Regions from separate parts of the Blautia sp. SC05B48 genome, predicted to be linked through region 3. Evidence: riboswitches for the same ligand, from Rfam matches in the RefSeq annotation. Region 3 holds a riboswitch; each other region holds the start of a gene.
What was found. A riboswitch is a leader RNA that binds a small molecule or an ion and turns the genes downstream of it on or off. The one in region 3 is predicted to bind cobalamin.

Region 1: another riboswitch for cobalamin. It lies ahead of EYS05_RS05335 (ABC transporter permease); the one in region 3 lies ahead of nikB (nickel ABC transporter permease).
Region 2: another riboswitch for cobalamin. It lies ahead of EYS05_RS10180 (cysteine-rich small domain-containing protein); the one in region 3 lies ahead of nikB (nickel ABC transporter permease).

Annotation. Positions count from the first base shown of each region.
Region 1 is NZ_CP040518.1:1,173,330-1,175,605, reverse strand. Features, by position in the region: gene EYS05_RS05340 (MATE family efflux transporter) at 1-430, shown strand, start outside; cobalamin riboswitch at 580-753, shown strand; gene EYS05_RS05335 (ABC transporter permease) at 890-1,819, shown strand; gene nikC (nickel transporter permease) at 1,835-2,276, shown strand, end outside.
Region 2 is NZ_CP040518.1:2,220,249-2,222,524, reverse strand. Features, by position in the region: gene EYS05_RS10185 (phosphatase) at 1-589, shown strand, start outside; gene EYS05_RS10180 (cysteine-rich small domain-containing protein) at 697-984, opposite strand; cobalamin riboswitch at 1,262-1,450, opposite strand; gene EYS05_RS10175 (C40 family peptidase) at 1,653-2,276, opposite strand, start outside.
Region 3 is NZ_CP040518.1:3,284,303-3,286,578, reverse strand. Features, by position in the region: gene nikB (nickel ABC transporter permease) at 1-933, opposite strand, end outside; cobalamin riboswitch at 1,115-1,303, opposite strand; gene EYS05_RS15305 (M14 family metallopeptidase) at 1,588-2,276, opposite strand, start outside.

The DNA of each region.
Region 1 (2,276 bases), 1.6 Mb from region 3:
GATTCGAAAAGGTGTGCGCAGCGGCACTTATATGGCAGTGCTCACTTCGGCTTTCATTTCCGGTATGATGGTGTTGTTTGGACGTAATGTACTGTCCCTGTTTGTATCCGGTGAACCGGATCAGACCCGACAGGTATTGGATATAGCATATAAGTATTTGTTTATTATGGCTGTTTTTTTGTGGGTGCTGTATCTGCTGTATGTGTATCGTTCCGCTATCCAGGGCCTGGGTAATACTTTGATTCCGCTTGCCAGCGGCATTGCAGAATTTATAATGCGTGTCAGTGTTGCGCTGCTGCTGCCAAAAATGATCGGCGAAGATGGAATATACTATGCAGAGATCTGTGCATGGAGCAGCGCAGCTGTTTTATTATTCGTAAGTTATATGATCATTATACGGAAATATAAAGAAGTCACTGTTCATACATAATGTCATTTACTTGAGGAATCTATAATGATATACAGGCGGAAAATATCCGGGTTTTAATATGAAATGTTCAGATATTTCATATTTGACAGAAAAACTATTTATATAAAAAGAAAAGTATGATATTATGTACTTATTCGTTGCAACTATGAAAATTGAATAGTCAGAAGGGTGTATAAAGTACTTAATAAGGAATCTGGTGAAATGCCAGAACAGCCACCGCTACTGTGACAGGGACGAAAACCAAAATATCACTGGAGAGATCCGGGAAGATGGTAAGTAGGAAGAACTGGAGTCAGGAGACTTGCCTTTTTGACAGAAGAATTCTGATTCGGATGGGATACAGAAGGAATAAGCTCTGCCTGAGGTGGAGGTTTGTTTTTTGTGCTGATATGATGCTGGATCATATCAGCCTTTTTTATTTTAACCGAATAAACAGATGAAAAATGAGGAGAAATGAAAATGGGAAAAGTAATTGCAAAGCGTTTTATATTTATGATTCCGGTAGTTCTGGCGGTTACATTTATTATTTTTATGCTGAGTTTTATATCGGCAGGTGATGCGGCCAGAGTTCTGGCGGAGAAAAAATACGAGCACCCGTCACCGGAGCAGATAGAAGAAGTACGGCATGAGGAAGGACTGGATCAGCCGGTGCTGGTACAATACGGGAAATGGCTGGATCAGGCACTTCATGGCGATTTTGGAAAATCATATTCTACCAGAAAACCGGCTTTTGAGGAATTAAAAAGATATTTTCCACAGACATTTAAACTGGCAGTTACTTCGTTTTTATTGTTGATGATCGTATCAGTCCCTCTCGGAATTTTGTCGGCAATTTATGAAAACAGAGTTCTGGATAAAGTCATTCGCATTTTGTCGTCCCTCAGTGTATCTATGCCGTCTTTCTGGATCGGTCTGATGCTGCTCTATATATTTGGAGTAAAGCTAAAAGTGATTTCCGTGATCGGAGGAGATGCCGGAGGCATCCCGATTCTTGCGGCATTTGCCATGGATATCAGTTTCTTTGGAATTATGACGAGATTGATCCGTACCAATATGATACAGGTGCTGAAGCAGGATTACATACGTGCCAGCAGAGCTAAGGGATTGTCATCTGTAAATGTAATTTTGCGTCATGGTCTGAAAAATATCCTGATTCCTGTGCTGACACGTCTGGTATCAATTGTGATTGGTTTTTTCTGTGGCTCAGCTGTGATAGAAAGTATTTTTTCAATTCAGGGAATCGGAAATCTGGCATTGAAATCCGTGATCTCAAAAGACACTCCGGTGCTGCAATGTTTTATCTTTATTCTGGCTGTTGGCATTGTAGTATTAAATTTTCTTGTGGATATCGCCTATTCTGCGATTGACCGGCGAATCCAGTTAAAGTAAAGGAGAGATCATAGAATGGGAAGCAGAAGAAAGCAGAAAACAGAAAAAAGCATGATCCAGAATCTGTACTGGAAACAGGTATTCCGGTCACCAAAAACAAAAATAGGATTGATGGTGGTCATAATTTTTGTATTGGCAGCTATTTTTGCACCTGTACTGGCGCCACATGATCCACTACTTGTGGATGTTTCGATAAAATTAAAGAATCCGTCGGCGGCATATCCTTTAGGTACTGATCAGCTGGGACGATGTATTTTATCAAGACTTCTCTGGGGCAGCCGGTATTCACTGAGCTATAGCTTTACGGTGCTTCTGATCACCGTATGTGTCGGGGTGCCGATCGGACTGTTTGCCGGATATGTAGGTGGAAAAATCGATTCGATAATTATGAGGATCATTGATGTATTTATGGCTATGCCGGTCTTTATTGTTGCACTTGCCATTGCAGGAACCGTAG
Region 2 (2,276 bases), 1.1 Mb from region 3:
CGGCACTCTTGCAGCCGGAACTTCCTCCTATTTCCGCAGCCTTACCTATTCTCCCAAAAAACATTTCGGTGTGGAATTACTCTACGGAATTGAACTGAATATCCTTGACCGCAGCGGAACGGTAGATTTAGATCAGGAATTATTATGTAAACTTGATTACGCCATTGCCAGCATGCATGCCTGGAATTACCGCTGCGGTACCAGAGCCGAAAACACAGAAGCTTTTATCAATGTAATGAAAAACCCCTGTGTGAAGATCCTCGGACATAGTGATAACACTCATTACCCGGTTAATTATGATGCGCTTGCAAGGGCTGCCAGGGAAACCGGCACGATCTTTGAGATCAACGAAGCTTCTCTTGCACCTTATGGCTATCGTGGCGACACAAGAGAAAACTGTTTCGAGATCCTTCGATGCTGCCGCAAATATGATCTGCCGCTGCTTCTTTCCAGTGACAGCCATGGCCCGGAGCATATCGGAGATTTTACCTATGCTGCTGAGTTTGTTCATCAGGCCATGTTTCCGGAACAGCTGATCCTCAACAACCAGCTTCCCAGACTCAAGGTTTTTCTCCAAACCAGAGAATGATCTTCTGTATTTTTCCGACAGATAACAGCTATTGTCCACCCCAAAACAAAACAGGCCAGTTCAAACACAGGAATATGCATTTTCCTGTACCTGAACTGACCTGTTTTTTATTTTTCCCGCTGCTTCCGTACAATTTCCGCAAGCTCGCTATATTTACCTGTAACATATCCGAAGTTCTCTCTTCTGTGAGGAAGCTTGCATTCGGTGCAGTCTTTGATGCCGCTTTCCGTAAAGCGAAAATTACCACCACATTTATCTCCCAGTGCATATAAAGGACAATAGCAGAACAGACAGTTGAAGTTCTCCGGATCTGCTCCTTTATGGCATGGAAAGTACTCACATTTTTTGTGGCTGAAGTAAGAGTATTCTTTGCCTTCCCAGTATGGCTTCTCCATGGCTCTTTTCTCCTCTCCTGACATAACCACGCATAAATTTTCCTATAAAAAAAGAGGTAGCGATGCCACCCCGGGGTAGAAATATAATCCGTTCATGAGTGCGCGGAGGGAACGAATGTATCCGGAGTAGTATCGCCTGCCATTTAATCATGTATAATTCATATGAACAGGCGCATTCCATAAAAAAATGCCTACTCTCGTAAAAAAGTAGACAACGTCCCAGGGGTGCGGAGTCCCTGAAATGGTTGTTACACTTTACACGGAAGTTTAACCTCGCCATAACAAGCAGGTTTCCTGGCTCCGGGATCATGGCTCCTCTCTCCTTCTCATACATACGTACAATGGACTATGAGATTTGCTCCTCCGTTACAGTGACCGGATCGCTCAGGTTTCACACCTGATTCCCTTTTCTGCGGATCTCTGATAATCAATACATAACTGTCAGCCATCCTCAGCACTTGCTATGTTCAATATGGAATTATACTGACATCATAATAACATCCTGTTAATTATATGTCAATACTATTTTCAATATTTATATATTTATGAGCATGTTTTATTGCTGTTCACTCCGTTCCATAGGTTTTCAGTGTTTTTTCCGACGTCAAAAACAGCCCGACAAACTGCTGTCGGGCTGCTGTGTTTTTATTTTCTGTTGTACGTTCTTATTATACAAGACGTCTTACAGATACAATTGTTCTGTATGTAGCATCATTGCTGATCTTGATCCCGTCCTGAGAGTTCGATGCATGAACGATCTGGCCATTACCCATGTAAATAGCCACGTGTCCGCCATAGCAGATCAAATCTCCCGGCTGTGCATCTGCGTAGGATACTTCTGTACCTGCATTCTGCTGCTCATAGGATGTTCTCGGAAGGCTGACTCCGAAGTTCGCATAGACACTCTGTACAAATCCGGAGCAGTCTGCACCATTGGTAAGGCTTGTTCCGCCCCATACGTAAGGATTTCCTACAAACTGTGTGGCATAATTCACAACAGAAGATCCTGAACCGCTGCTGTAAGAAGGACTGTCACTGTCTGAGGATGTGTCCTCTGCACTTTCTTCGGATGCATCTGTGCTGTTATCGTAATCTGCGTCTGCATTATCCTCTGTATTCTCAGTATCCCCGGACGCATCATCCTCGATCACATTGTCTGCATCTTCATCCACATGCTCGGTGTCATCCTCTGCAGTATCCTCATCTGTATTCTCGATCACGTTGCCGTCCTCATCGTACTGTACATCTTCGCTCTCGTCCGCCTCATCCTGCTGTGCTTCCTGCTCTGCCTG
Region 3 (2,276 bases):
ATCCTCCTTAAGTCTTGGATCGAGATAAGTGTAGGACAGATCCACAAGCAGGTTGATGCACATGTACAGGATCGCGATCCAGAGTACATAGCCCTGTACAAGAGGATAGTCACGACAGGAAATTGCCTTTACTGCCATATTTCCCATACCAGGCCAGTTGTAAATGATCTCTACAACTGCGGTACCTCCAAGGAGGCTTCCAAGGGAAAGACCCAGCAGTGTTACCAGCGGAAGCATTACATTAGGAAGAACGTGTTTCCAAAGGATCACGCTTTCTTTGATTCCACGCATTCTTGCACCGGTCACATAATCCTGGTGAAGCTCCTCCAGCACCGCACTTCTTACCTGGCGGGTATATTTCGCAGACATGGCAAGTGCAAGAGTCAGTGCCGGAAGGATCATAGACTTGAAATCCGTACTTCCTCCTGCTACATTGATCCAGCGAAGCTGAACACCAAAGATACTGAGAAGGATCAGGCCCAGCCAGAAGCTTGGAACAGATACTCCCACAAAGGTAATTCCTCTCACAAAATAATCCGGGAATTTGTTCTGATATACAGCGGCCAGGATTCCAAGCGGTATGGAAATAATGACCATCATCAAAAGTGCCAGCAAAGACATCCTCAGCGTCGGCCAGAAACAAGATACCAGTTTATCCGTTACCGGCATTTTGAAAGAATAGGACTGTCCCATATCTCCTGTAACAACACCCTTCAGCCAGGAACCATACTGCACGAGAAAGGGCTGATCAAGGCCAAGCTCATGTCTTGTCTGTTCCAGAAGCTCCGGTGTCGGAAGATTACCACATTCTGTCAGCATGATCTCCGCAGGATCACCAGGTGACAGGTAGGTCAGTCCAAATGTGAAAAAGCTGATTCCAAATAATACAATGATGATCTGGAGAAATCTTTTTCCTATTTGTTTCTTTGTCACGTTTTACTCCTTTCCTCATTTGATGCGATTTTAACATTGCCGTTTTAATTGAGTTAGATAAAAAAACTACTGGATTCTTATTATGCAGAACATGCATGGAATTTTAGAAATTTGCACGAAAAAAGCCCGCGATGAAATACGGGCACATAAAAAAATATGCTTCCTATCTTCCGTAAGAATCATTTTAAAACAATTGCAAGCAGGTCTCCTGACTTAGGATCCTTACCCTCAGGCACCTTCCCGGTCTATTTCTCACGCACTCGACCAGTGGTATTTTGTCTGAGGATTCCCCCTTACAGTGACGGGATCGTACCGGATTTACACCGGTTTCCCTATTAATCCTCTCGGAACTTACAACGGCTGATGTGAAAATCAGCAAATGCTGTTAAATTACCTAAATATTATACGATAAAACTATAGTTTATGTCTATGGAAAAATGTTATATTTTTTGAAAACTCATAAATTTTGTTAAAGATGCTTGAATTGTATATATCCCCCATTGGGGATTTGACAATTAAATTTATTTGATCTGCTAAAAAAACACGGATTTTACCTCGCTGTTTTTACAAATAGAATAGCAAATGGTAAAACCCGGTTTTCTTACTGTTTCAATATGATTTCAGACAGAAGCGTTCTGAAAAGTCTGTTTACTATCAGGTCAGAGTATCTGTGATCGCCGCATATGCGATCATCGGTCCGTCTTCAATGATATTCAGGCTGGCTGTCTGATAAAGTACGACTCCGTTTTCAGTTGCAATAGACGTGTAAAGTAAATTTCCATAGTAATCTCTCAATTCACCCAGTTCTTCTCCCTTAAAGAAGTACTCTCCAGGCTTCTTGGATGGATACCAGCATCCGGTATACGGCGCATATTCATAGACTACATTTTCAAGAAGCATCTGACGGTAATGCTTCAGACCATGACACGTCTTTCCCTGGAGATGAAAAACAAGGTGACGGACGTCTCTTTTATCCTGTTCTACTTCCTCCCAGGTCCAGTAGCTGTGTCCGCCTCTTTCGATAAGAATACTTGGAATTCCAAGAGAAGAAGCATAATTATAGGCGCCACCTGTGGCGGTTGTGGAACGGACTACATATTTTACGCCGATATGCCGTGCCATATGCAATGACTTCTCTGCTGTTTTTTCATCTACAACCCCTACATAATAAACATAGGGATGAAGTTGTTCGAACCCATCTCCGCTGTGCAGGTCGATATAATAATCTGCTATAGAAAAAAGTTTCGTCACTATAGTATAGGCAATACGATCTGCAGCTGTTCCCTCAGGATCTCCGGGGAAAACGCGGTTCAGGTTCTTGCCATCCTCATAGACCAGACTCA